4 regions of the Buttiauxella sp. BIGb0471 genome follow, and region 2 is predicted to be linked to each of the others. Evidence: predicted binding sites of a transcription regulator. Region 2 holds the regulator's gene; each other region holds the start of a gene.
The links. The regulator Fur, encoded in region 2, represses iron uptake genes when iron is present. The targets are predictions, from matches to a motif close to ATAATAATGAGAACNACTATCAA.
Positions count from the first base shown of each region.

Region 1: a site for Fur is predicted at 1,540-1,562, ahead of fhuF (siderophore-iron reductase FhuF). Genes of this name have one in related genera too.
Region 3: a site for Fur is predicted at 4,566-4,588, ahead of sodA (superoxide dismutase [Mn]). Genes of this name have one in related genera too.
Region 4: a site for Fur is predicted at 5,471-5,493, ahead of gpmA (2,3-diphosphoglycerate-dependent phosphoglycerate mutase). Genes of this name have one in related genera too.

Region 1 covers NZ_JANUEU010000003.1:482,277-489,698, reverse strand. Annotated here, with positions in the region: gene M2371_RS13020 (PTS sugar transporter subunit IIC) at 1-679, shown strand, start outside; gene fhuF (siderophore-iron reductase FhuF) at 730-1,521, opposite strand; gene M2371_RS13010 (diguanylate cyclase) at 1,639-2,703, opposite strand; gene M2371_RS13005 (DUF1435 domain-containing protein) at 2,975-3,214, shown strand; tRNA gene M2371_RS13000 (tRNA-Leu) at 3,267-3,353, opposite strand; tRNA gene M2371_RS12995 (tRNA-Leu) at 3,388-3,474, opposite strand; tRNA gene M2371_RS12990 (tRNA-Leu) at 3,504-3,590, opposite strand; gene rsmC (16S rRNA (guanine(1207)-N(2))-methyltransferase RsmC) at 3,711-4,742, opposite strand; gene M2371_RS12980 (DNA polymerase III subunit psi) at 4,850-5,272, shown strand; gene rimI (ribosomal protein S18-alanine N-acetyltransferase) at 5,241-5,684, shown strand; gene yjjG (pyrimidine 5'-nucleotidase) at 5,703-6,380, shown strand; gene prfC (peptide chain release factor 3) at 6,502-7,422, shown strand, end outside.
Region 2 covers NZ_JANUEU010000002.1:127,430-134,851, forward strand. Annotated here, with positions in the region: gene chiP (chitoporin ChiP) at 351-1,748, shown strand; gene chiQ (ChiQ/YbfN family lipoprotein) at 1,796-2,128, shown strand; gene fur (ferric iron uptake transcriptional regulator) at 2,218-2,670, opposite strand; gene fldA (flavodoxin FldA) at 2,953-3,483, opposite strand; gene ybfE (LexA regulated protein) at 3,635-3,916, opposite strand; gene ybfF (esterase) at 4,052-4,828, opposite strand; gene seqA (replication initiation negative regulator SeqA) at 5,013-5,561, shown strand; gene pgm (phosphoglucomutase (alpha-D-glucose-1,6-bisphosphate-dependent)) at 5,587-7,230, shown strand; gene kdpE (two-component system response regulator KdpE) at 7,281-7,422, opposite strand, start outside.
Region 3 covers NZ_JANUEU010000004.1:144,821-152,242, reverse strand. Annotated here, with positions in the region: gene M2371_RS14575 (MFS transporter) at 79-1,461, opposite strand; gene M2371_RS14570 (DUF3053 domain-containing protein) at 1,832-2,542, shown strand; gene cspA (RNA chaperone/antiterminator CspA) at 2,818-3,030, shown strand; gene yiiM (6-hydroxyaminopurine reductase) at 3,108-3,782, opposite strand; gene sodA (superoxide dismutase [Mn]) at 3,853-4,473, opposite strand; gene M2371_RS14550 (L-fucose/L-arabinose isomerase family protein) at 4,760-6,181, shown strand; gene rhaT (L-rhamnose/proton symporter RhaT) at 6,373-7,407, shown strand.
Region 4 covers NZ_JANUEU010000001.1:323,721-331,142, reverse strand. Annotated here, with positions in the region: gene modF (molybdate ABC transporter ATP-binding protein ModF) at 1-835, shown strand, start outside; gene galE (UDP-glucose 4-epimerase GalE) at 1,048-2,064, shown strand; gene galT (galactose-1-phosphate uridylyltransferase) at 2,074-3,120, shown strand; gene galK (galactokinase) at 3,124-4,272, shown strand; gene galM (galactose-1-epimerase) at 4,266-5,306, shown strand; gene gpmA (2,3-diphosphoglycerate-dependent phosphoglycerate mutase) at 5,516-6,268, shown strand; gene aroG (3-deoxy-7-phosphoheptulonate synthase AroG) at 6,332-7,384, opposite strand.

The DNA of each region.
Region 1 (7,422 bases), on a different contig from region 2:
GGTGTTTAAACCGCTGGTATCTGCGGCTGACTCATTGCCTGCGATTCTGCTGGCGGTGCTGATTGGCCACCTGCTTTGGTTTGCCGGGATTCACGGTGCGGCTATCGTTTCCGGTATGCTGCAAATGTTCTGGCTGACCAACCTGGGTATGAACCAGAGCGCACTGGCGCAAGGTGCACCGCTGCCACATATCTTTATGGAAGCGTTCTGGACGTTCTTCATTGTAGTGGGTGGTTCGGGTGCAACGATGGGGCTGGTGATTTGCTACCTGCGTAGTAAGTCAGCGCATCTGCGCTCAATTGGCCGCCTGAGTATCGTTCCTACCTGTTTCAACATTAACGAGCCGGTCATTTTCGGTACACCAATCGTCATGAACCCAGTGTTCTTTATTCCCTTCCTGCTGGCACCAATGGTGAACGCCGTTCTGGCCTGGGGAGCAATGAAGATGGATTTAATCGGGCGTGTGATTTCAGTTGTACCATGGACAGCTCCGGCACCTATCGGCGCTGCATGGGCACTGGGTTGGGACTTCCGCGCAGCAATTCTGGTAATTCTGCTGGCCGTTGTTTCTGCCATCATTTACTTCCCGTTCTTCAAAGTGTACGAGAAGCAATTGCTGGAACAAGAAGCAGAAGAAGCACAAAAAGCGTCTGGAGAAGAGAGTCAACAGGCGGCTTAATTGGATAGTGAGAAATGAGATGAAACGGTGGGGAAACCCGCCGTTTTGTTTTATGACTTTAAAGTGCAATCACCACAGCGTTGAACATCCGGCAGTTTATAGCGCTGGCAGCAAGTACGGCGAACCAACAAACCTTCACGAAGGATAACGGTGCGATAGAGCGGGTTGTCCTGGCCATTTTTCAGCTGTTTTTCAAAGAAACAGGCGTGGCGTAATTCGGCAATGGTCGATTCATCCAGCAGTTCTCTAAGCTCACCAAAAAACCAGTTCAGCAAATACCCAGTATTACTCCAGATAAGTTTCCCGTTAATTTCGCCGCTGTTTTCCAGAGCATCAACCACCGGCATTAGCCCGGTAACAAGCAACTTTTCCAGGCGTTGAACTAACGGCTGGGTGGTGGCAACTTTGTCTTCCTGAATATCTAACCAGAAGGTGGCGGCTCTACCCGTTTCGTGAAATTCCACCTGAATGCGCTGAGGATCGATATCCAACGCCCGTGGCTGCGTCACGAGCGCCATCACCAACGGCGGGACCAGTAAACCCAGATACCATTGCGCCCAAAGAGACTTTAGCGGTTTTCCCTCACGGGCAAGCTGCGGCTGATTACGATAAATATGGTCACTGTAGCTGGCAAGAAGGGAGGCAAGGGTTGCGGGTTGCGACCATTGGCGGAGAGTCAGGCTGTTTGCGGGCGCAGATTCGTTGAGTTTGATGATGTCGTTGAAATAGGGTTTGTGCGCGGTGAATGATGCCCGTAGCTCATCCGCAAGCGTGGGTTGTACGCTCGCAAAAGGCGGTTGCCACGCCAGATAATCATCAAACTGTGTAGATTGAAACGCCATCGACAAACAAGACCACTAATACAAATGATAATGATTGCCAATCCTATCTATAGATAATGCCTTTGGCAAGGCCATTTTATGCGCAATAAAAAAGGGAGGAAGTCATGCGGTATTGGTTTAAGCCGGTAGCAGTGAATCGCTAATCAGGATGCTATTACGACCCTGACGTTTTGCCCGATAGAGTGCGGTATCCGCCTGGCGGAGTGCTTCTTCAATATCGGACTGCTCAAGTGCTGCGATACCAATACTGGCGGTCACATGAGTGGCGACGTCGTCATTAAACAGGTGAGGGATTTTCAAATCGTACACGCGTTGGCGAATTCGCTCTGCCGTTTGAATGGCGCGTTCGGCATCAATATCCGTCAGCAATATCATAAATTCTTCGCCGCCATAGCGCGTAACGACATCACGTGAGCGAACTGCATCGCGAATCGCGGCTGAAACATGCGTCAGAGCCTGGTCGCCCATGCTGTGACCGTAGTTGTCGTTGTAGGCTTTGAAATGATCAATATCTAACAGCAGAACGAAATGCTGTCCTGAGCCTAACGCCAGGATGGTATCAAGACGGTTACGGAACCCACGGCGGTTATACAAACCCGTGAGTGGATCGAGCATACTCAAATCATTAAGCGTTTCTTTTTCTTCGAGTAATTTATCCATCAATCGACGGGTGAAATTATCATTACGTTTCTGAATGATATGTTGAATCGTGATGCCAATACCGGGGAGGACGACTGAATACAATACACGTGGCCAGTTTGCGCCATGGTCGAGCCATAAAATGACGGCGGTTGCGGGCAAGCATGATGCGAAAAAGGCCTGGATATTATTAATAAAAGAAATCGAGCCAATAAATAATATCGCCAATAAAGCGATAATGAGGAAATTAAGATCGACGACAGGCATCGCACTGACTTTTATATAGATATGCCAGGCCCAAAGCAGCCCAATAATTAACGAAACCATATTAATATTAATTAGTTTCTTTTTGTTAATGAACTGCCAAAGCAGACACGACATGCTGATCACCAGCACCATGATGATGGGCACGGTGAAATGTTGAGTGTTGGCTGACGGCGACACGATACTAAATCCCGCAGAGAATGCGTTCAGTAATAAAAATAAACGCAACGAGAGTTGATGCTTCCCTTTGAGTAATGCGCGCCAGGTTGTTGCTGTCATATCAAAATAGTTCTTACACTCATGCTCAACGTTATGTTGTTGAATAATATTATAAAAAGATACAGGTGAAGTGATGATTCAATGTGATTATATAGTTTTTATTTATGGATTTAACATCGCTGCTCAATCTATCACCTTAAGGAAAATATGTCATCAGATGATGAGGAATGCTTAACATTTCTAATGTAAAACGGTGAATACACCATGCTGACAAACGAGAAATTATATCATATGATATTGGTTATCATTACCACTTGGTGCAATAGCTATGATTTTACAACGGCGGTTAGAAAGCGGGTGGGGAGTATTGATTCCTGGAGGGATTGTCTCTGCTTTGCTGTGTCTTGATCTTACGTTTAGCGAGTGGCGGGTACTGATTGTATTGGGATTATTGGCGACCACGGGCATGTTGTACCATAAACGGTTACGTCATTTTGTGCTGTTGCCATCATGCGTTGCATTTGCCAGTGGGCTTGCGCTTGTGATGATGAATCTGGAAGTAATGAAATAGGGAAGTAAAACTGAGAATGACAAAAGTGAAGCGAGAAGAGGGTGATAAGAGTTGGTGCGAAGAGAGGGACTTGAACCCTCACGCCCGTTAGAGCACTAACACCTGAAGCTAGCGCGTCTACCAATTCCGCCACCTTCGCAAATCAAGTCTTATCTAAGATATCGCCTTCGCATTGGTGCGAAGAGAGGGACTTGAACCCTCACGTCCGTAAGAACACTAACACCTGAAGCTAGCGCGTCTACCAATTCCGCCACCTTCGCGCAGTGCGAACGATATCTTGCGTGGTTAATGGTGCGAAGAGAGGGACTTGAACCCTCACGTCCGTAAGAACACTAACACCTGAAGCTAGCGCGTCTACCAATTCCGCCACCTTCGCATACCCACAACACCGAAGTATTGTAACCACGGAGGCGCATTCTAGATGTTTTCTGCGCGTCGTCAACAGTTAATTTAGCGCCGCTTTTCTAATCGCTGCAAAAAGCGGCACAACAAAGTGTTAGCGCTTCTTCACGCCACGCATAACAACTGAGCGGTAAACTTTGAAACGACCTGTCTGGGCGATAACTTCGTGGTTGCCAAACGTTTCATCCAGCACGTCTGGATACGCCAGGAAGGCGTTAGCCACGATACGCAATTCACCGCCCATATTCAGATGACGAACCGCACCACGAATCAGCTGGTGAGCTGCATCAAGGCTGGTTTGCAGGCCATCATGGAATGGCGGGTTAGAGATAATCATATCAAAACGACCATTCACTTCGGAATAGACGTTACTGGCGATAACTTCGCCTTCGATTTCATTGGCAGCAAGCGTTGCACGGCTCGCAGCAACAGCTGGAGCAGAAACATCACATAAAGTCAGACGGACTTTTGGAGAGTGTTTGGCAAGCGTTACTGCCAGCACACCCGCACCACAACCGACATCCAGCACTTTGCCTTTAGTATGCGCAGTGAGCGTGGAAAGCAGCAGTTTACTGCCGGTATCCAGACCATCACGGCTAAACACGCCTGGCAGAGTTTTGATCGTCATATCATTGTGTTGATATTCATCCCACCAGGAATGTTCATCAAACTGCGGTTGTTTTTCCAGACGACCGTGATAGAAGCCACAACGACGCGCGCTGTCGATTTTATTGAGCGGGCTGAATTCTGCGAGCATTTGCTCAGCACTACGAACGCCGCTGCGGTTTTCACCGACCACAAAAATGTCGCTGCCAACCGGCATCAACGACAAAATGTTCATCAACTGGAACTGAGCTTCTGGCTTGTTCTTCGGCCAGTAATAAATCAGGGTATTGCAATCGCCAAGGGTGCTGGCATCAGCAACCAGGCCGTATTGCGCGTCTTCGCCCATCTGTGCGCTTAAAACCTGCCAGTGGTGAAATTGTTGTGTATGGACGCGACTTGCAGCCGTTTCAAAACGGGCCGGCAGATCGTCTTGTAAATCACCGGCAAACAGCACGCGGCTCTCGGTAAAATCATCGCTATGGCGCAGCAGCACTTCACTTGCCGGGGTTAACGCAGACATCAGGACACTCCTATTAAAGCAGAGCGGCGATTATAGAGCTTTAATGGCGCATATTCGATGAATTTGCTATATTTGCGCCCCAATTGGCACTCTCAACAGGTTTCGCTATGCCTCATATACCTTTGCGACGTGACTGGTTGTTACAACAACTGGGCATTACCCAATGGGAGCTGCGACGCCCGGCCGCGTTACAGGGCGAAATTGCCGTCTCACTGCATGAAAACGTCAAATTACTGATGGTTGCCGAAGACCTTCCGGATCTCAGCGATCCGTTGGTAAACGATGTTTTGCGCAGTTTAAATCTGAGCGTACAGCAGGTTATGCAACTGACGCCTGAACGAGCTGCAATGCTGCCAACTGACAGCCGCTGTAATAGCTGGCGATTGGGTGTGAGTGAAACGCTCCCCATTCCAGGTGCGCAGTTAGCGACTCCCGAGTTAAACGAGCTTTATCACAATGGCGCGGCGCGAAAGGCGCTGTGGCAGCAAATTTGCGAACATGAAAACGATTTCTTCCCTCACCACCAGTGACTTGAGCCAGGCATACGCCATTGAACTTCGCAGCCATGCTTTCCCATGGAGTGAAAAGACCTTCGCCAGTAACGAAGGTGAGCGCTATTTAAATTTACGTCTCGACGTAGACGGCAAGATGGCGGCGTTTGCAGTGACGCAAGTCGTACTGGATGAAGCGACGCTGTTTAATATTGCGGTCGATCCTGATTTTCAACGTCAGGGTTTGGGCCGCCAGTTGCTGGAGCATTTAATCAGCGAACTGGAAAAGCGAGATGTGTTTACCCTCTGGCTTGAAGTGCGCGCGTCGAACACGGCAGCGATTGCACTTTATGAGAGCCTGGGGTTTAACGAGGCGACGATTCGCCGTAACTACTACCCCACAAAAGAGGGTCGCGAAGATGCCATCATCATGGCATTACCGTTAGGCTAATTTGAAAAAGGTGTGTTGATGAACTGGGACTGGATTTTATTTGATGCTGACGAAACGTTATTTACCTTCGACGCTTTCGGCGGCCTACAGCGGATGTTTCTTGATTATAGCGTGACGTTTACCGCTGAAGATTTCCAGGATTACCAGGCTGTTAACAAACCTTTGTGGGTCGATTATCAGAACGGTGCCATTAGCGCCCTTCATTTGCAGCATCAGCGTTTTCAGGGTTGGTCGGAAAGATTGTCAGTGCCTGCTGGCGATTTAAATGCCGCTTTCCTCAACGCGATGGCTGAGATTTGTGTGCCATTGCCTGGCGCGGTGTCTTTGCTTAATGCCCTAAAAGATAAAGTAAAAATAGGCATTATCACCAACGGCTTTACGGCGTTGCAGCAAATTCGACTTGAGCGTACCGGCCTGCGGGATTACTTCGATTTGTTGGTGATTTCCGAACAAGTGGGTGTCGCAAAACCCGATCGTAAAATTTTTGACTATACCTTTGAGCAAATGGGCCATCCGCCGCGCGATCGCGTATTGATGGTTGGCGATACCGCAGAATCCGATATTTTAGGCGGCATGAATGCGGGAATCGCGACCTGCTGGCTCAATGCCCACGCAAGAAGTTTGCCGGAAGGCATCCGACCGACCTGGGAAGTTGCCTCACTAAGTGAACTGGAGCGATTGTTGTGTAATTCATAATTGCATCAACCCTTGGGTACAACGCAGATTGTTAAACCTGACCTGATAGGTAAAATAGCCGTCAGGTAATGTTCATTTGCCGCGCAGCTTTGCCTGTGCGCAATTCACAGAAGATTCTATTATGACTTTGTCTCCTTTTTTGCAAGAAGTGGGGAAACGCCGCACTTTTGCGATCATTTCTCACCCCGATGCCGGTAAAACGACCATCACTGAAAAAGTGTTGTTGTTCGGACAGGCCATTCAAACCGCAGGTACGGTAAAAGGCCGTGGCTCCAGCCAGCATGCAAAATCTGACTGGATGGAAATGGAAAAGCAGCGTGGTATTTCGATTACCACCTCGGTAATGCAATTCCCGTATCGCGACAGCTTGGTTAACCTGCTCGATACCCCAGGGCACGAAGACTTCTCCGAAGATACTTATCGTACTCTGACTGCTGTTGACTGCTGTTTGATGGTTATCGACGCCGCGAAAGGTGTAGAAGATCGTACCCGTAAGCTGATGGAAGTTACCCGTCTGCGTGATACGCCGATCCTCACCTTTATGAACAAACTCGACCGCGATATTCGCGACCCGATGGAAGTGATGGATGAAGTTGAACGTGAGCTGAAAATCGCCTGTTCACCGATCACATGGCCAATCGGTTGTGGCAAGTTGTTCAAAGGCGTTTATCACCTTTATAAAGATGAAACCTATCTCTACCAGACCGGTAAAGGCCACACCATCCAGGAAGTGCGCATTGTTAAAGGGTTAGATAACCCTGAGCTGGACGCGGCTGTAGGTGAAGATCTGGCGGCGCAATTGCGTGACGAACTGGAACTGGTTCAGGGTGCTTCTCACGAATTTGACCGCGAGTTGTTCCTGGAAGGCGAACTGACCCCGGTCTTCTTCGGTACTGCATTGGGTAACTTTGGTGTTGACCATATGCTCGATGGCCTGGTTGAGTGGGCGCCTGCGCCAATGCCGCGTAAAACTGATACGCGTGTCGTGGAAGCGGCGGAAGATAAGTTCACCGGTTTTGTGTTTAAGATTCAGGCCAACATG
Region 2 (7,422 bases):
CTCCTCACTGCAAAATTTTCACGGTCAATATCGGAACATTAATAATTCTTTGTTTAATTGTGTGAGCGCTCTCATATAGAGTTTTGTATGTTAATAATTTCAATTATCAAGATAAAACTCTTGAGTCGCTTATTGTTACAAATACTCATAAATTATGTGCTCTCTGTCATAATATCGGAATGAACTCTTACAAAGTCGTTGATAATTCGCGTCGCGAAAAATAGTCTTAAGGAAGCAGTAATGCGGGCAAATATTCATAACCGCTTTAGCCGTTAGGCATTTTTACTTTTTTCGCTACATGACGTCTTTTAACGTCCAGCGATTATTTATTCGTCAAAGAGGAATTTTCTATGCGTACGTTTAGTGGCAAACGTAGTGCGCTGGCGCTTGCAATCGCAGGTGTTACGGCTCTTTCAGGATTAGTGGTCATCCCTCAGGCAACGGCAGCAGGTTTTATTGATGATTCAACGCTGACCGGCGGCGTTTATTACTGGCAGCGTGAGCGTGACCGTAAAGACGTCACAACGGGTAAATACGAAACTAACCTTGCGCACTCCACATGGAACGCAAACCTGGACTTCCAGTCAGGTTATGCCGCAGACATGTTTGGTCTGGACGTTGCGGCCTTTACTGCTATCGAAATGGCAGAAAACGCTAACAGCGGTCACCCAAACGAAATCGCATTCTCCTCTTCTAACAAAGCTTATGACGAAGATTATTCCGGCGATAAGAGCGGCATCAGCCTCTATAAAGCAGCAGCTAAATTCAAATACGGCCCGGTATGGGCGCGTGGTGGTTACATTCAGCCAACCGGTCAAACTCTGTTAGCACCACACTGGAGCTTTATGCCGGGTACTTACCAGGGCGCAGAAGCTGGTGCAAACTTTGACTATGGCGATTCTGGTGCGTTGAGCTTCTCCTACATGTGGACCAACGAGTATAAAGCTCCGTGGCACCTGGAAATGGACAAGTTCTATCAGAACGATAAGAACACCAAAGTAGAATATTTACATTCCCTTGGCGCGAAATATGACTTCAAAAATGACCTGATTCTTGAGGCTGCATTTGGTCAGGCTGAAGGTTATGTTGATCAGTATTTCACCAAGGCGAGCTACAAATTTGATATCGCGGGCAGCCCGTTAACCACCAGCTACCAGTTCTACGGCACGCGTGACAAAGTTTCTGACGGCAGCGTGAACGATCTTTACGACGGCACAGCATGGTTGCAGGCACTGACTCTCGGATACAGAGTCGGTCAGGTTGATTTGCGCCTTGAAGGAACCGTGGTTAAGGCCGATGGCCAACAGGGCTACTTCCTGCAGCGTATGACGCCAACCTACGCCTCTTCCAACGGTCGTCTTGATGTGTGGTGGGATAACCGCTCTGACTTCAACGCCAACGGTGAAAAAGCGGTATTTGCGGGCGCGATGTATGACCTGAGCAACTGGAATCTTGCGGGTTGGGCAGTGGGTGCATCTTATGTTTACGCATGGGATGCTAAACCAAGCTCCAAACCAACCACAGACGGTTACTATGATGCGGATAACCGCCTGAAAGAATCTGCGTACAGCCTTGATGCGTTGTATACCGTTCAGGATGGCCGTGCGAAAGGCACTCTGTTCAAACTGCACTTCACTCAATACGACAACCATTCCGACATCCCAAGCTGGGGCGGTGGTTACGGCAACATCTTCCAGGATGAGCGTGACGTGAAATTCATTGTTATCGCACCGTTCACCATCTTCTGATTCGAATCCGGGCGTGAAAACGCCCGGATTTCTTAAGGATATCAAGCATGAAAAAAATCGTTCTGACAGTGGTGATGGCGTTAGGTTTGAGTGCGTGTGCGCAGCAACAACCTAAAACGGCTCCGGAAGATACTAAATTGAAACAAGCGTATAGCGCCTGTATTAACACCGCAGAAGGTAACCCGGATAAAATTCAGGCCTGCCAAAGCGTGTTGAATGTACTGGCTCAGGAAAAAGAGCATCAGGATTTCGCGAAGAAAGAAACGGTTCGTACCCTGGATTACCAGAACTGCATCCAGGCAACTCGTACGGGTAATGACCAGGCGGTCAAAGCCAAGTGCGATAAAATCTGGCAAGAGATTCGCGCTAACAACAAATAATGGTAGTGCGTAAGCCATAAAAAAACCGGTGAGCTTCCTCACCGGTTTTTTTACATCTGGCAGCTGAATCAGATGCCAAAAGATGCAGATTACCTTTCGCTGATTTCGTGTGCGTTTTCATCAGTACGGCAATCACCTTCAGCGCAGTGACCGTAAAGGTACAGGCTGTGGTTAGTCAGACGAATGCCATGACGTGATGCGATTTCGCGCTGGCGGGCTTCGATTGAATCATCACTAAATTCAATAACCTTGCCGCAATCCAGACAGATCAGATGGTCATGGTGATGCTGCTGCGTCAGTTCGAACACGGATTTTCCGCCTTCGAAATTATGACGAGTCACAATGCCTGCATCATCAAACTGGTTTAGTACACGATAAACGGTGGCGAGACCAATCTCTTCGCCCATATCAATCAGACGTTTATAGAGGTCTTCCGCACTGACGTGGTGGTTCACCGGCCCTTGCAACACTTCAAGGATTTTTAATCGCGGAAGCGTGACTTTCAAGCCGGCCTTCTTTAATGCGGTATTATTGTCAGTCATGCGGAAATTGTCCTGTTGCTTAACGATTCGCTCGGACTCAGGGTGAGCGTTAAGATGAATGCGTCTCATTATAGAACTGCCATTTCTAAATGGGAACCGCAAGTATTATGCATAATCAAGCTAAAAAATGGCGGCTGAGTCGCGATTTGTTTGCCTTGCTAGCTTTTTGATCAGGAGTTCATTGTACAGGGACAAACTGAAAAGTTAAAAATTTGTAGCGATTATTTTAATCGATAATATCTATCAATGTGACGCAACCCAATAGTTGCGCCACATCTGGCATCAGGCGTTGATGATATCTGCCAGGTTCAGCTCGTCAGAAACTTGTTTGACCCATTTCTGAACGCGTTCAGCCGTCAGTTCTGGTTGACGATCTTCGTCGATAGCCAGACCAACAAAGTGATCGTCGTCAGCCAGACCTTTAGAGGCTTCAAAATGGTAGCCCGCCGTTGGCCAGTGACCGACGATAGCTGCGCCTCGTGGCTCAATGATGTCGCGGATAGTGCCTAACGCGTCACAGAAGTATTCTGCGTAATCTTCCTGGTCGCCACAGCCGAACAGAGCAACCAGTTTGCCATTGAAATCAACTTCTTCCAGCGTCGGGAAGAAATCATCCCAGTCGCATTGTGCTTCACCGTAATACCACGTTGGGATGCCGAGAAGCAGAATATCGAAGCCTTCCAGGTCTTCTTTGCTGCTCTTAGCAATGTCATGCACCTCAGCAACTTCTTTACCGAGCTGTTTTTGAATCATTTTCGCGATATTTTCGGTGTTACCAGTGTCGCTGCCGAAAAAAATGCCTACGATTGCCATGAGTAAAATAACCTCTTGATACTTAATGGTATGGTGGCTGCTATTTGGCCACAGATAGGGCAATCATAGCAGAACACTTCGTGGTGCGGAAACTGCTATCGCCCCGGTGTGCACAGACTGCAACATTGCATACCAGGACATAGCACTAAAACTAACTGAGATGCTGCTTCAGTTGTGCGAGTAGTATCTCTTCAATCAGCTCGCTACGGCTGATGTTGCGCGCTTCAGCCAGTTGGTTGAGAGCATCTACCGCATCGTTATTGAGCTTTAGCTCCACTCGCTTCAGGCCGCGTACTTTATCGCGCTTGAGTTGATTGCGTTTGTTGATACGCAATTGCTCATCACGCGTTAGCGGATTTGTTTTTGGTCGCCCCGGGCGACGCTCGTCCGCGAACAGATCTAATGTAGTACGGTCCGTTTGTTCTTTTGCCATGATTAGACTACTGACAGGGAATTCAGGTGGCACTGAGCGGGGTGCTCTGGCGCAATTTAGCGCGCAATCATACATCAGCATGGCTTGCGCGCCAACGCGTTAGCCGCAACTTGCGGCCAGTCGGTTTGTTTTTAATCAGTTTGCTACGGATTCACCGATAAAACGATGAATTGCGCGCAAAACAGCATCAGGTTTTTCGGCGTGAACCCAATGACCAGCACCGGCAACTACATGCGCACGGGCCTGTGGGAACTGCGAAAGCAGCTGCTCGCGGTGAGATTCGTCAACATAAGGAGATGCACCACCGCGAATAAACAGCGCCGGTTCGTTCCAGGCAGGGATGTTTTTCCATCCGACAATATTCTCATATTGCTCCCACAGCACCGGCACATTGAATTTCCATTCGCCGTCAGCAAAGGATTTCAGCAAAAACTGAATCACGCCTTCTTCATCAAGATGCTCGCGCATAACGACGGCGGCTTGCTGGCGAGTTTTCACGTTTGCGCGGCTAACTGCATTGATCGCTTCGAAAATTTCGTCGTGGCGGCGCACTTGATAATCCACCGGGGCGATATCAATCAGCACTAGTTTATCGATACGTTCTGGGGCGATAGCTGTTAACGCCATGGCCACTTTCCCGCCCATGGAATGGCCGATAATAATGGCTTTCTTAATGCCATACTCATCAAGCGTTTCGACAACATCCTGCGCCATTGCAGAGTAGTTCATTTCATCGCTACGTGGCGATAATCCATGATTGCGAAGATCGATTTGCAGCAAAGAATGATCCTGCCCAAGGTCACGGGCCAGCACGCCCAGGTTATCAAGGCTACCGAAAAGACCGTGGATGAGGACGATGGGAGAATTACTAGTCAATTGTTGCGCAGTTTGCAGGCGAGCATTCAATTTCATGGCAAAGTTCTTTTTTTTTACTTCGTGAGGTTAGGGTATCATAACGGCATTCTGCCGCACTGCCGCAAATTTCCAGTTTAGTCTGACTTTGTGGGGTGACAAAAGCTTGGCGCTACCCGAGGTTGGGATTTGTCCTTATAATCCCAACAACTTGTATTCAGAAAAGATATCGCACTGGATTAAGATGAAAACAATTGAAGTTGATGACGAGCTCTATCGCTACATTGCCAGCCACACGCAGCACATTGGTGAAAGCGCGTCCGATATTTTACGGCGCATGTTGAAATTTACCGCCGGGCAAACTCCTGCTACACCTGCATCTACCGGCCAGACGGCGGCAACTGCTGCACCTGCCCCGGAAGCCAAACCCGTAAACAAAGCACGCGATCGTGTTCGTGCGGTGCGTGAATTGCTGCTGTCTGATGAATATGCGGAGCAAAAGAAAGCCGTTAACCGTTTCATGATGGTGCTTTCGACTCTGTATACCTTAGATGCTCATGCTTTTGGTGAAGCGACCGAGTCGCTGCATGGTCGCACCCGTGTCTACTTTGCAGGTAACGAGCAAACGCTGCTGCAAAACGGCAACCAGACCAAACCTAAGCATGTCCCAGGTACGCCATACTGGGTTATCACCAATACCAATACAGGCCGTAAATGCAGCATGATCGAACACATCATGCAATCAATGCAATTCCCGGCGGAATTGATTGAAAAGGTTTGCGGCACAATTTAACACCTCGCGTCAGAAGGAAAGGCCAATGGCTAACCACCCTCGTGCAGGACAACCGGCACAACAGAGCGATTTGATTAACGTAGCCCAACTGACGGCCCAGTATTACGTGCTGAAGCCTGAAGTGGGGAATAGCGAACACGCGGTGAAGTTCGGAACTTCCGGCCACCGTGGTAGTGCGGCACGTCATAGTTTCAATGAACCTCACATTCTGGCAATTGCTCAGGCGATTGCTGAAGATCGTGCAAAAAATGGCATTACCGGGCCGTGCTACGTTGGCAAAGATACCCACGCGTTATCTGAACCGGCGTTTATCTCCGTGCTCGAAGTGTTGGCTGCAAACGGTGTGGATGTCATTGTGCAACAGGCAAATGGCTACACGCCAACGCCTGCCATCTCGCACGCTATTCTGACGCATAACAAAAACGGTGGCGTACAGGCCGATGGTATCGTCATCACGCCTTCGCACAACCCGCCGGAAGATGGTGGTATCAAATACAATCCGCCAAATGGTGGTCCGGCTGATACCAACGTCACCAAAGTGGTTGAAGATCGCGCCAACGCATTGTTGGCGGCGGGTCTGAAAGATGTAAAACGCATCTCTCTGGATAAAGCCTGGGCAAGCGGTCACGTACAAGAACAAGATCTGGTGCAGCCGTTTATTGAAGGGCTGGTGGACATCGTTGATATGGCCGCCATCCAGAAATCGGGTCTGAAATTGGGTGTTGATCCGCTCGGCGGCTCCGGTATCGAATACTGGCAGCGCATCGCGAAACACTACAATCTGGATCTGACGATTGTTAACGATCATGTCGATCAAACCTTCCGCTTTATGCATCTCGATAAAGATGGCGCTATCCGCATGGATTGCTCCTCCGAATGCGCAATGGCGGGTTTGTTGGCGCTGCGTGACAAATTCGATCTGGCATTTGCTAACGACCCGGATTACGACCGCCACGGTATCGTCACGCCTGCTGGCCTGATGAATCCGAACCATTATCTTGCAGTTGCGATTAATTACCTGTTCCAGCATCGCCCACAGTGGGGCAAAGATGTTGCGGTCGGTAAAACGCTGGTTTCTTCAGCAATGATTGACCGCGTGGTCAACGATTTAGGCCGTAAACTGGTAGAAGTACCGGTCGGTTTCAAATGGTTTGTTGATGGTTTGTTTGATGGCAGCTTTGGTTTTGGCGGCGAAGAGAGCGCGGGGGCATCGTTCCTGCGTTTCGACGGCACTCCGTGGTCTACCGACAAAGACGGCATCATCATGTGCTTGCTGGCGGCCGAAATTACTGCCGTTACCGGCAAAAACCCGCAGCAGCATTATGACGAACTGGCCGAGCGCTTCGGTGCGCCAAGCTACAACCGTCTGCAAGCTTCTGCGACTTCCGCGCAGAAAGCCGCACTGTCCAAACTTTCACCAGAAATGGTGAGCGCAAGCACCCTGGCGGGCGACCCGATTACCGCACGCTTAACAGCAGCTCCGGGTAACGGCGCATCCATTGGTGGTTTGAAAGTGATGACCGACAATGGCTGGTTTGCAGCTCGTCCGTCTGGTACTGAAGATGCCTACAAAATCTATTGCGAAAGTTTCTTAGGCGCGGAACACCGTCTACAAATTGAGAAAGAAGCGGTAGAGATTGTCAGCGAAGTGCTGAAAAACGCGAAGTAATTCGTAGAACAGAAAAAGGCGCCGAAAGGCGCTTTTTTTGTTTGTAGAATCTACAACATAAACCGATAACCGATCCCGGTTTCGGTCAAAAGATGCGCCGGGCGCGCCGGATCGCTTTCCAGCTTCTGGCGCAAATGTCCCATATAAATGCGCAAATAGTGGCTGTGTTCCACGGCATTTGGCCCCCAAACC
Region 3 (7,422 bases), on a different contig from region 2:
TTTGTAAAAGGATATGCAAATTATGCAAAACGGCGGGGCTAGCCCGCCGTGTGCTTGTTTAAGTAATAAAAGTTTCCATCATGCTTTTTGCGTAGCTTTATCCAGTTCGTGATTTTCTACGCGATTTGCTCCATGCGCTCGCAGGCCCGCCCAGGATTTCACCATCAGCGCAGTGGCAGAAAGCACTGCCGGAATCGCCAGTAACATGAAAATAGTTTTGAATGACAGCTCGGCCTGCATCAGGAATGCACCACTAAATGCACCCAGAATACCGCCGAAACGCCCAAGCCCTAACATCCACGCCACGCCGGTTGCACGCCCTTGCGTTGGATAAAAGCCCGCTGCCAGCGCAGGCATCGACGATTGTGCGCCATTCATAATGGTGCCTGCGATAAACACCATCACGCCCATTAACACCAGGCTTGAGGTCGAGAAACCGACCAGGCAGACGAACACACCTGTCAGCAAATAACCCACCGCGACCACTTTGTTCGGGTTTAGCTTGTCCATCAGCGCACCAATAATGAGCACGCCAATGCCACCGCCCAGCGGGAACAGCGCGGTGATAATCGACGCCTGGCTCAGTGTTGCTCCGGTTTCACGAATCAACAGCGGCAGCCAACTGGTCAGGAGATAGAAAATCAGCAAGCCCATGAAGTAGGTGATGCACAGCATTAATGTTCCCACCAGATAACGCGGTGAGAAAATCACGCCAAGCGCGGTTTTATCTTTGATATGACCACCCACTTCGTTAAGCACGAAGCGCAGATTTTCACCCGACGGTAACGGGGCGATACGCCGCATAATCGTGGCGATATCTTTTTGTGGCTTGTTTTTTACCACCAGATAGCGGGCTGATTCAGGAAGCCAAATCATTAGCACCACGGACAGAATCAGTGGCATCACACCGCCGAGCACTAAAACGCTTTGCCAACCGTAGTGGGGAATCATCCACGCGGAGACAAAACCGCCCATTGATGACCCAATCGGGAAGCCGACGAACATCAGGTTCACCAACAGCGCACGTTTACGCTCGGGTGCGTATTCAGACATCAATGTTGCGGCATTGGGCATGGCGGCACCAAGACCCAGACCGGTTAAAAAACGCAGCAGGGCGAGGGACGTCAGGCTGGTGGCAAAGGCGGTCAGCAAGCTAAATCCGCCGAAAACCAGAATTGAGAGCACTAACACTTTTTTGCGCCCGATGCGGTCAGCCATTGGCCCGGCGGTTAACGCGCCCACCGCCAGCCCAACCAGTGCCGCACTCATTACCGGGCCAAGATCGGATTTCTGCACACCCCATTCCTGCACCAGGTCAGAGGCGATAAAACCGATGATTGCGGTATCGAAGCCGTCCAGTGCTACGGTAATAAAACAGAGAACGAGGATCATCCATTGGTATCTGGAAAAGCGATTGTTGTTTATAAATGCCTGAATATCAGTCGTTGTTGTCTTTGTCATAAGGCATGTCCTGTAGGATACAGAGATGTTCGATTATCGAACAATAATTCGTTAATCGTTCGTTAAATCAAACCACTCAGCAGGCTATTGGGCAATCATCCCTCGGGTGTTAGTGTGCGATTATCGTACTGATTACGTGGGCGTTGACTGAAATATTGGAATTAACCTTCTAATATTAATAGGTTGGTAGTGATTTCTCAGCGACAAAGCAACGCCGAATTTGTGAGAAAGATAACAATCATGCAACATCAATTTGCCTTAAGAGATTAATGCGAAAGGGTATCTTGCAAAGTCAGGTTGGACTATCCTTAGCAGCATTATTGGGTACGCATTTGTGCTTTGGCACTGAATGGTGAAAGGAGTAGAAAAGATGGCGACAGGTAAGTCCTGGTCACGCTGGTTTGCGCCGCTTGCGGCAATTTTAATGGTAGTGAGCTTGAGCGGTTGCTTTGATAAAGAAGGCGATCAGCGCAAGGCATTTATCGATTTCCTGCAAAATACGGCGATGCGCAGCGGTGAACGTTTGCCGACGCTGACAACCGACCAGAAAAAGCAGTTTGGCCCGTTGGTTTCTGATTACGCGATTCTGTATGGTTTCTCCCAGCAGGTGAACCAGGCGATGGACGATGGTATGCGTCCGGTAGCCGACAGCGTAAACAGCATTCGTGTACCGCAGGATTACATGACCCAGAGCGGCCCACTGCGTCAGGCGAACGGTTCTCTGAATGTGTTAGGCCAGCAAGTCCAGAATGCAAAAATGCAGGCCGACAGCGCGCGCTCCACGTTGAAACAACCAGACGATCTGAAAGTGGTGTACGACAAGGTTTATGAGAAAGTGGTTATTGCTCCGGCAGAAGCCATGGCTCCGCTGATCCCAGCGGCACAAACCTTTACTGCGCAACTGGTGCAAGTGGGTGATTTCATCCAGCAGCAGGGGACTCAAGTTGGTTTCACCGCGGGTGGCATTCAGTTCCCAACGTCACAGCAAGCCAGCCAGTATAACTCGCTGATTGCTCCGCTGGCGTCACAGCATCAGGCGTTTATGCAGGCATATTCAACGGCAAAAAACTCCATGCAGTAATGGTGATTTCCCCCGCTTAATTGCGGGGGATCCCAGAGGTGGCTTGAGCTCCAGCCCTGTGGACGGCTAAAATAAACCTTGTTATTCACCCTGCTTATATGAGTTAATACATCCATCGGTTTGAAGCACAGAACCTTTAAGCAGTTTAGTAGCGCAGTCCTCAAAGAGTTATCATAGATACCCTTCGACGTGATCTACCTTCCTTTATCGCTTTAAAAATCTGTAAAACATTCCAATTGCGCCGGAAGGCAAATTTAATTTAAAAGGTAATATCTATGTCTAACAAAATGACTGGTCTCGTAAAATGGTTCAACTCTGACAAAGGCTTCGGCTTCATCACTCCTGACGATGGCTCAAAAGACGTGTTCGTACACTTCTCTGCTATCCAGAACGATGGCTACAAGTCTCTGGACGAAGGCCAGAAAGTGTCTTTCACCATCGAAAGTGGTGCTAAAGGCCCAGCTGCTGGTAACGTAACTAGCCTGTAAGGTTAGCGTTAGCAAAGCTAAGAATTTAAAAACCCGCCTCGGCGGGTTTTTTCGTATATGGGGTTTATTTACCCAACTTACTTACCAAATAGCCGTCGCGAATTATCTTCAATCTTCCCGGAAATGCGCCGTTTCTGCATGGTGCGCGTCCAGCTAACGGACAACCCCGCCGCCGACAGCAATCGGTGATACTGCTCATCATCAAACGGCATATGCCACGCCGTAGCAATCGCTTCTGCCACCGTCACATCACTCAGACGAGAAACCAGCTCCAGCGGTGATTCCGTCGATACATTTCCCGCCAAAACTACCCGATACAGCCAGCCGCAATAACCCGTTTCCTGCATCAAGGATGACATATCATGAATGCCAAAATGGTAATTCAGCTTGTAGCACGGCGAGCGCGGTTGCGTGACCTGAATCAGCGCCTCACCCCAACGGAAAATATCGCCGATATAAACATCTTTCTCGGTCAGGCCTTCGGTCGATAAATTTTCACCATAGGCCGGAGCTGTAAATAGTTCTGCCTGCTCAGGGAATTCACGCGCCCAGTAGGTGTAATGCTCACGTGGATAGTGGCACAACGCGCGATCCGGCCCACCATGAATGATTTTTTCAGCCTGCTGATCGCCTTCGAGCCCCAGTTCAGTGAGTTTTAGCTCACCGTCAACCTGATATTTAGCGATAGCACTCGGCCTGCTGCCTTCGTATTCGCGGACTTTGCCAAGATAAACGTTTAGCGGATAGTGCATCTGAACCTCCCTGCAACAGACATAAAAAAAGCGAGCCATCAGGCTCGCCTCTCGTCAGCTGCAATGCAACTTATTTTTTAGCGGCAAAACGTGCTGCTGCTTCGTCCCAGTTCACGACATCCCAGAATGCTTTGATGTAGTCAGGGCGACGGTTTTGGAATTTCAGGTAGTAAGCGTGTTCCCAAACGTCCAGGCCCACGATTGGGAAGCCGGAAACGCCAGAAACGGCTTCGCCCATCAGTGGGCTGTCCTGGTTTGCAGTAGAAACGACAGCCAGTTTGTCACCTTTCAGAACCAGCCACGCCCAGCCGGAGCCGAAGCGAGTTGCTGCTGCTTTCTCAAATTCTGCTTTGAAGTTGTCAACGCTACCGAAATCACGCTCGATGGCCGCCTTCAGGTCACCTTGCAGGGTGGTGCCCGTTTTCAGGCCTTTCCAGAAGAAGCTGTGGTTTGCGTGGCCGCCCGCGTTGTTACGCAGAACGGTTTTCTTGTCTGCTGGCAGTTGATCCAGTTTAGCGATCAGCTCTTCAACTGGCAGGCTTGCGAACTCTGGCAGAGATTCCAGCGCTGCATTCGCGTTATTAACATACGCCTGGTGGTGTTTGCTGTGATGGATTTCCATCGTTTGTTTGTCGAAATGAGGTTCCAGGGCGTCGTAAGCGTAAGGCAGGGATGGCAGGGTATAGCTCATATTCATTATCTCCTCGAAGGGGTGGATAGATAAATGAGCGGCGAACAACCTGTTAACGCCGCGTAATCAGTTGGTTCATTATAGTTAATTAAATGATATTGAAAATGATTATCAATGCCGTACTTTTTATAAGGTTATCACTTTTCGGCATGTTGGCGAAAATGTGAGCATTGTCAGGCGGATAAATCGTTTTTTGCCACGCTGTTCAGAAACTGGCATTACGGCAAAGGCAGTGCAGCAAAATTAGGGTGATAGTCGGCGTTTCTTTGAATCCTGGAGCACCATCATGTCGCTTAATGTCGCCCTTTTTGGTATTGGCCTTGATACTTACTGGCCGCAGTTTTCGGGTCTGGAACAACGTCTGACGGGGTACTTACAGCAAATTGATCAACGCCTCACGAAGTTTAATGCCAAGGTCATCAACGGCGGCCTGATTGATAGCGTGGCCAAAGCCGATACTTTTGCCACGCAACTGCAAAGCCAACCGGTCGATGCCATCGTGCTCTACATTAGCACCTACGCGCTGAGTTCCACTGTTCTCCCCCTGGTGCAAAAAATCAACAAGCCGGTGATTATCCTCGCCCTGCAACCCGAGCTGGGTTTGCCGTACGGGAAAATCCGCGACATGGCCGATCGTGGCGAACGCACCGGCGAATGGCTGGCCCATTGCCAGGCGTGTAGCGCACCTGAACTGGCGAACGTGTTTAATCGGGCGGGGATTCGCTACCAGCTGCTTGTGGGCGCATTGCAGGGCGATGAGTACGTCTGGCAGCAAACGGAACAGTGGCTGCAAGCGCTGGAAGTACAAAAAGGGTTAGCGGCGTGTCAGGTGGGGGTGCTCGGACATTATTACGACGGCATGGTCGATGTTTACAGCAACATGACTAACCTGAGCGCCAGACTCGGCGTGCGCTTCAAACCGCTGGAAATGTGCGAACTGGCGGAATATCGCGAACAGGTGGCGGCGGAAACCAGCGCGCAAAAATGGCAGGAAGTGGAAGCCTCACTGCAAATCGACCCGGCGTGTGAAAAAGCCGAGCTGGATCGTGCTGTACAAACCGCCTGCGCCATGGACAAACTCATCGAAAACAATCACCTCGGGGCGCTGGCTTACTACTACGAAGGTCGCAACGGCAACGCCTACGAAAATATTATTACCTCGATTATTCTCGGCAACACGCTGCTGACCCAGCGCGGCGTGCCGGTCGCCGGGGAGTATGAAATCAAAAACGTGCTGGCGATGAAAATCCAGCAGTTGCTGGGGGCGGGTGGCTCGTTTTCAGAACCCTACGGCATTGAATTTGCCGACGATGTCGTGCTCTGGGGGCATGATGGCCCGGCCCATCCATTGATGGCGCAAGGTGACGTGCGCCTCGTCCCGCTGCCGGTTTATCACGGTAAACCGGGCAAAGGTGTGTCGATTCAGATGACGGTAAAACCCGGCCCGGTCACTTTCCTTTCTATTGTGGAGGATGCGCAAAACGGCGTGCGTTTGCAGTATGCCGAAGGGCAAGCTGTTGCAGGGGAAGTGCTGGATATCGGCAACACCAACAGCCGCTATCGCTTCCCGTTATCCGCGCGTGATTTCACCACACAATGGTGCCTCGGTGGGCCTGCGCATCATTGCGCGATCGGGCTTGGCCATCAGGGTGAAGTTCTGGAAAAGCTCGCCTGGCTGCTGGGTGTGCAAAGCGTGAAAATCTGTTAACCCGAAAAACGAGCGACGGCGGGTATAAAGAACTGTGACCGCCGTCAATCGTACCCCCTGAATTTTGCCAGCTTCCCCCCCGTTACGGCAGCACATAGAAGGTTCGCAAGTTGCTCACTCTTTAGACTTACTCTTAATGGGGTAATGCGCTGTCACCCCTGCGTTTTTTAGTTAAAACAGAGGGATGGATAATGAGTAATGCAATAACAATGGGGATAATTTGGCATCTGGTGGGTGCTGCAAGCGCCGCCTGTTTTTACGCCCCTTTTAAGAAAGTTCAGCACTGGTCCTGGGAAACCATGTGGGCAATTGGTGGTTTCGTCTCGTGGATAATTTTGCCATGGCTGGTCAGTTACATTCTGCTTCCTGATTTTTGGGCTTATTACGGTTCATTCAATGCTTCCACGCTGCTGCCGGTATTCCTGTTCGGTGCGATGTGGGGCATTGGTAACATCAACTACGGCCTGACGATGCGCTATCTCGGTATGTCGATGGGCATCGGTATTGCGATTGGTATCACGCTGATTGTCGGCACGTTAATGACGCCCATTATTGCCGGTAAATTTGATGTCTTAGTGGGAACACCTGGCGGGCGCATGACCCTGCTGGGCGTGCTGGTGGCATTGGTTGGTGTGGCGATTGTGACCCGCGCAGGCCAACTCAAAGAACGCAAAATGGGTATCAAAGCCGAAGAGTTCAACCTGAAAAAAGGGCTGGTTCTGGCGGTGATGTGCGGCATCTTCTCGGCGGGTATGTCATTTGCGATGGACGCCGCAAAACCGATGCATGAAGCTGCCGCTGCGTTAGGCGTTGACCCGTTGTATGTCGCGCTGCCAAGCTACGTAATCATCATGGGCGGGGGGGCGGTGATTAACCTCGGTTATTGCTTCATTCGTCTGGCAAACATGAAGAGTTTGTCGATAAAAGCCGACTTCTCGCTGGCAAAACCGCTGATCATCAGCAATGTGCTGTTCGCCGCGCTGGCCGGTTTGATGTGGTATCTGCAATTCTTCTTCTACGCCTGGGGCCACGCTAAAATCCCGGCACAATACGACTACATGAGCTGGATGTTGCACATGAGCTTCTACGTGTTGTGTGGCGGATTGGTTGGCTTGATCATGAAAGAGTGGAAATCAGCAGGCAGAAGGCCGGTTGGTGTGTTGAGCATCGGTTGCGTGGTGATTATCATCGCTGCGAATATCGTCGGTTTGGGCATGGCTGCGTAATACCCGTCATACTTC
Region 4 (7,422 bases), on a different contig from region 2:
CGGTGAAAAACAAAAGCTATTGGAACAAGCGCTGATTGCACAACTGGCTCACAGCGAAAAACTGGCAGGCGTAGCGCTGCCGGAAGCTGACGATCCGAGTGCACGCTATACGTTGCCTGAAAACCAGCCACGTATTGTGCTGCGCGATGGTGTGGTGGAATACAATGACCGGCCTATCCTGCACAAACTTTCCTGGACGGTAAACCCTGGGGAACACTGGCAAATCGTCGGCCCGAACGGTGCAGGGAAATCGACGTTATTAAGTCTGGTCACGGGCGATCATCCCCAGGGATACAGCAACGATCTGACGCTGTTTGGTCGTCGTCGTGGCAGCGGCGAAACCATCTGGGATATCAAAAAGCATATTGGCTACGTCAGCAGTAATTTGCATCTGGATTACCGCGTCAGTACAACGGTGCGAAACGTGGTGCTTTCAGGCTATTTTGATTCGATTGGCATCTATCAGGCAGTTTCCGATCGCCAACAAAAACTTGCCCGTGAATGGCTGAACATGCTCGGCATGGACAACGCGATTGCAGATGCGCCCTTCCACAGTCTTTCATGGGGCCAACAGCGTCTTGCATTGATTGCGCGTGCACTGGTGAAACACCCAACACTGCTGATTCTCGATGAACCGCTGCAAGGGCTTGATCCACTGAATCGTCAGCTGGTGCGCCGTTTCATTGATATCTTGATTGGCGAAGGAGAAACCCAGTTGCTGTTTGTTTCTCACCATGCGGAAGACGCACCGCAATGCATCACCAGACGGTTAACTTTCGTGGCTGACGGCGACGCTTATCGTTATCAGTTTGAAGATTTACCCGCCGCGCGTTAAACACTTCATCGGTAGGGTGAATTTTATCCACCCTACTTTCAGACAACCCGCAACATCCCTACGACACCTATTTGTTTTATAATCACTTTTCTGGCTTTTGAGTGCGCCTGAAACATTAGTGTAAACGATTCCACTAATTTAGCCCGTGTCACACTTTTCGCATCTCTGTTATGCTATGTTTATTACATACCATACGCGCAATGGAGCGAAAAATGAGAGTATTGGTAACAGGTGGTAGCGGTTACATTGGCAGTCACGCTTGTGTGCAACTGCTGCAAAATGGCCACGATGTCGTCATTCTGGATAACCTCTGCAACAGTAAACGCAGTGTGCTGCCGGTGATTGAACGTCTTGGCGGAAAACACCCGCTGTTTATTGACGGCGATATTCGTGATGAAGCCTTACTGGCTGAAATTTTCCACGATCATCAAATTGATGCTGTTATCCATTTTGCCGGGCTTAAAGCCGTAGGCGAGTCGGTTAACAAGCCGCTGGAATATTACGACAACAACGTCACCGGTACTTTGCGCCTGATTTCTGCGATGCGTGCCGCCAACGTCACCAACTTCATATTCAGCTCTTCCGCCACCGTTTATGGCGATCAGCCACAAATCCCTTACGTTGAAAGCTTCCCGACCGGTACGCCTGCAAGTCCATATGGCCGCAGCAAGCTGATGGTTGAACAGATTCTGGCTGATTTACAAAAAGCCCAGCCAAGCTGGAGCGTGGCTTTACTGCGTTACTTCAACCCGGTCGGCGCGCATCCGTCAGGGGATATGGGCGAAGACCCGCAAGGTATTCCAAACAACCTGATGCCGTATATCGCGCAGGTTGCCGTCGGGCGCCGCGATTCGCTGGCGGTGTTTGGTAATGATTACCCAACCGAAGATGGCACAGGTGTCCGCGACTATATTCATGTGATGGATTTAGCCGATGGTCATGTTGCTGCTATGCAAACGCTACAAGGTAAGCCTGGCGTGCATATCTATAACCTCGGTGCAGGTGTTGGTAGCAGCGTGCTGGATGTGATCAACGCTTTCAGTACCGCTTGCGGCAAGCCGGTGAATTATCACTTCGCCCCGCGCCGTGAAGGCGATCTCCCCGCTTACTGGGCAGATGCCACCAAAGCCGACCAAGAACTTAACTGGCGTGTCAGCCGGACTCTGCAAGAAATGGCAGATGATACCTGGCGCTGGCAATCTCGCCATCCTCAAGGTTATCCAGACTAAGGAAATGTGATGGAGCAGTTTAACCCGGTGGATCATCCACATCGTCGTTACAACCCATTGACCGGACAATGGATCCTGGTTTCCCCGCATCGGGCTAAACGCCCATGGCAAGGGGCGCAGGAAACACCGTCCCAAGAAACCTTACCGACGCACGATCCGGATTGTTTCTTGTGTCCTGGTAATACGCGCGTAACGGGCGATAAAAATCCGCAATATACCGGCACGTTTGTTTTTACTAACGACTTTGCTGCGCTGATGACCGACACCCCGGATGCGCCTGAAAGCAGCGATCCTCTGTTACGTTGTGAAAGCGCACGCGGTACCAGCCGGGTTATCTGCTTTTCACCCGACCACAGTAAAACGCTGCCGCAGCTTTCTGTCACCGCGTTGGAAGAAGTGGTGAAAACCTGGCAAGAACAGACTGCGGACTTAGGCCAAACCTACCCGTGGGTGCAGGTTTTTGAAAATAAAGGCGCGGCGATGGGTTGCTCCAACCCGCATCCGCACGGCCAGGTTTGGGCAAATAGTTTCCTGCCCAATGAAGTGGCGCGTGAAGATGCATTGCAGCGCGAATACTTTGCTGAAAATGGCTCGCCAATGCTGGTCGATTACGCACAGCGCGAGCTTAAAGATGGCAGCCGCACGGTTGTTGAAACCGAACACTGGATTGCTGTGGTGCCTTACTGGGCTGCCTGGCCGTTCGAAACGCTGCTGCTGCCAAAAACGCATATCCTGCGCATCACCGATTTAACGGCAGAACAACGCAGTGATTTAGCCGTCGCGCTGAAAAAGCTGACCAGCCGTTATGACAACCTGTTCCAGTGCTCATTCCCCTATTCTATGGGCTGGCACGGCGCACCGTTTACTGGTGAAGAAAACAGTCACTGGCAACTGCATGCCCACTTCTATCCGCCATTGCTGCGAAGTGCGACGGTGCGTAAATTTATGGTCGGCTATGAAATGCTGGCTGAAACTCAACGTGATTTAACCGCAGAGCAAGCCGCAGAACGCTTGCGTGCAGTGTCCGATATCCACTTTCGCCAATCCGGAGAATAAAAAATGAGTCTGAAAGATAATACCCAACACATCTTTGCCGAGAAATTTGGCTATCCGGCGACCCACACCATTCAGGCTCCGGGGCGCGTAAACCTGATTGGCGAACATACCGATTACAACGACGGCTTCGTACTGCCTTGCGCAATCGACTACCAGACAGTAATCAGCTGCGCGAAACGTGACGACCGCATGGTGCGTGTCATCGCTGCGGATTATGACAATCAAGTGGATGAGTTTTCACTGGATAAACCCATTCTGAGCCACGATACACAGCAATGGTCTAACTACGTGCGCGGTGTCGTTAAGCATCTGCAAAAACGTGACAAGAACTTTGGTGGCGCTGATTTAGTGATCAGCGGCAACGTACCCCAGGGCGCGGGTTTGAGTTCATCAGCCTCTTTGGAAGTAGCGGTCGGTACGGTGTTCCAGAAGCTTTATCATCTGTCCCTTGATGGTTCACAAATTGCGTTGAATGGACAGGAAGCAGAGAACCAGTTCGTCGGCTGTAACTGTGGAATTATGGATCAGCTGATTTCAGCGTTAGGCAAGAAAGATCACGCATTACTGATCGACTGCCGCACGCTGGGCACCAAAGCTGTTTCGATGCCAAAAGGCGTGGCAGTTGTCATCATCAACAGTAATTTCAAACGCACGCTGGTCGGTAGCGAATACAACACCCGCCGCGAGCAATGCGAAACGGGCGCACGTTTCTTCAGCCAGAAGGCGCTGCGTGACGTGCAACTGTCCAAATTCAATGAAGTGGCTCATGAGCTTGACCCGGTTGTGGCCAAACGCGTGCGCCATGTTCTGACTGAAAACATCCGCACCGTTGAAGCCGCTGACGCGCTGGCAAAAGGTGACTTGCTGCGAATGGGCGTGCTGATGGCTGAATCTCACGCATCGATGCGCGACGATTTTGAAATCACCGTACCGCAAATCGATACGCTGGTTGAAATCGTGAAAGCGACTATCGGCGATAAAGGCGGTGTACGTATGACGGGTGGCGGCTTCGGCGGTTGCATCGTGGCGCTTATCCCGGAAGATTTGGTTCCAGCGGTTAAACAAGCGGTCGAAAAACAGTACGAAGCGAAAACTGGTATCAAAGAAACCTTCTACGTTTGCAAACCTTCGGAGGGCGCTGGCCAATGCTAAAAGAGACTCCACAGCTCGCACCAGACGGGCAACCTTTCCGCATCTCCACCCTGCGCAATAGCGCGGGGCTGGTTGTCACCGTGATGGACTGGGGCGCAACTTTGCTGTCATGCCGCGTACCGATGAAAGATGGCAGCGTGCGTGAAACGCTGCTCGGCTGCGAAACGCCGGAAGATTATCTGAATCAGTCGGCTTATCTGGGCGCAACCGTAGGACGTTATGCCAACCGCATTGCTAACAGCCAGTTTGAGCGTGACGGTGTTACCGTAAACGTCACTGCTAATCAGGGCGCGCACCAGTTGCATGGTGGCCCGGACGGGTTTGATACCCGCCGCTGGCGCATTGTGCGTCAGAACGAGCATGAAGTGCTGTACACGCTTGATTCGCACGATGGCGACCAGGGTTTCCCTGGTGAGTTACGCGCTACGGCGCGTTATGCGTTAACCGAAGATAACTGCATTACTGTTGAGTTCCGTGCAAAAACCAGCAAGCCGTGCCCAGTGAATCTGACCAATCATGCATATTTCAACCTTGATGGTCAGCAGAATGATATTCGCCAGCATCGTCTGCAATTGTTGGCTGACAGCTATTTGCCCGTCGACAGCAGCGGTATTCCGCAAGCCGGGCTTAAAGATGTGGATGGCACCAGCTTTGATTTCCGCACACCAAAAACTATCGCTGATGATTTCTTGAGTGATGACGATCAGGTGCTGGTGAAAGGCTACGATCATGCTTTCTTACTACAGGCGCAAGGCGATGCCAGCCTGCCCGCAGCACACGTCTGGTCGAGCGACAATAAACTGCAAATGACGGTCTACACCACGGCACCAGCGTTGCAATTTTACAGTGGTAATTACCTTGATGGCACGCCTGCACGGGAACAAGGTACTTACAGCGCATACCAGGGTCTGGCACTGGAAAGTGAGTTTCTGCCAGATAGCCCAAACCACCCTGAATGGCCACAACCCGATTGCTGGTTACAGCCCGATGATGAATATCTGAGCATTACAGAGTACGAATTTACTCCACTCTAAGTTTTTCGCCCTCCTTCACGGAGGGCGATTATTATTCAGATCGCTGGATTTCCCGCCATTTAGCGACAAAAATATAACAACCGTTCACATCCACCTTACACTCCACACTCTTTTTCGCTATGTTAAACGTTTAGCATTGCCGCTGGCCCCTTTGCGGCAATATAATGATAATCGTTATCATTAATCGCAGGCTTATTAAGGAGTAAACTATGGCTGTTACTAAGCTGGTTCTGGTTCGTCACGGTGAAAGCCAGTGGAACAACGAAAACCGCTTCACTGGTTGGTATGACGTTGATCTGTCTGAGAAAGGTCAAACCGAAGCGAAAGCTGCAGGTAAATTGCTGAAAGACGAAGGCTACTCCTTCGACTTTGCTTACACTTCTGTGCTGAAACGTGCCATCCACACACTGTGGAATATCCTCGATGAACTGGATCAGGCCTGGCTGCCAGTTGAGAAATCATGGAAGCTGAATGAGCGTCACTACGGTGCGTTGCAGGGTCTGAACAAAGCTGAAACCGCAGAGAAATACGGTGACGAGCAAGTTAAACAATGGCGTCGTGGTTTTGCTGTGACTCCACCAGAATTAACTCGCGATGATGAGCGTTTCCCAGGCCATGACCCGCGTTATGCAAGTCTGACCGACAAAGAACTGCCAACGACTGAAAGCCTGGCACTGACCATCGATCGTGTTATTCCTTACTGGAACGAAACCATTCTGCCACGCATGAAAAGCGGCGAGCGCGTCATTGTTGCCGCTCACGGTAACTCCCTGCGTGCACTGGTTAAATTCCTTGATAACCTGAGCGAAGAAGAAATTCTTGAGCTGAATATCCCAACTGGCGTGCCATTGGTTTATGAGTTCGACGAGAACTTCAAACCACTGAAACGTTACTATCTGGGCAATGCTGATGAAATCGCAGCAAAAGCCGCAGCGGTAGCAAACCAGGGTAAAGCGAAGTAATTCGTTAGATGTGAAAAAGGCGTGGTTTTCACCACGCCTTTTTTTATGCAACAGTGCTGCTAATTAGCCACGGCGAACTTTAACCGCATCTGCCAACTGACGCAGAACAGTTTCAGTATCTTCCCAGCCGATACACGCATCGGTAACGCTTTTGCCGTAAACCAGCGGTTCGCCACTCTCGAGGCTCTGATTGCCTTCTACCAGGTGACTTTCAATCATCACGCCGGTAATAGCGGCATCGCCACTCGTAATTTGCTGGCAAACATCGGCACAAACTTCAATCTGCTTCTTGAATTGCTTGCTGCTATTCGCATGGCTGAAATCGATCATCACCTGCGCTGGCAGACCCGCTTTTTGCAAGTCAGTCTTAACCTGAGCAACATGAGTAGCGCTGTAATTTGGCTCTTTACCGCCACGCAGAATGATATGGCAATCGCCATTCCCACTGGTGGTGACGATAGCTGAGTGACCCCATTTGGTCACAGACAGGAAGCTGTGAGGCGCGCCAGCCGCATTGATCGCATCAATGGCAACCTTCATGGTGCCGTCAGTACCATTTTTGAAACCCACCGGGCAAGACAGGCCAGAGGCGAGTTCACGGTGAACCTGAGATTCTGTAGTACGTGCACCGATAGCACCCCAGCTCATCAAGTCCGCCAGATACTGCGGGGTAATCATATCTAAAAACTCACCCGCAGCAGGCAGGCCAGAGTCGTTGATGTCTAACAACAGCTTACGAGCAATGCGCAGGCCATCGTTGATTTTATAGCTGTTATCCATTTCAGGATCGTTGATCAAACCTTTCCAGCCAACCGTGGTGCGCGGTTTTTCAAAATAAACGCGCATTACGATTTCCAGCTCACCTTGCAACTCTTCACGCAGCTCAAGCAAACGTGCGCCATATTCTTTCGCCGCTTTAACGTCGTGAATGGAGCAAGGGCCAATAACCACCAGCAGACGATCGTCATTTCCTTTCAGGATTTTATGAATCGCTTTGCGCGCGCCAGATACGGTGGCGGCGGCTTTTTCTGTGGCAGGGAATTTTTCGAGCAGCGCTACTGGCGGTAACAGTTCGTTGATTTCTTTGATGCGTAAGTCGTCGTTCTGATAATTCATGATATGTCCGGGAATGGCCTTGAGATTTAGCTTAGTTG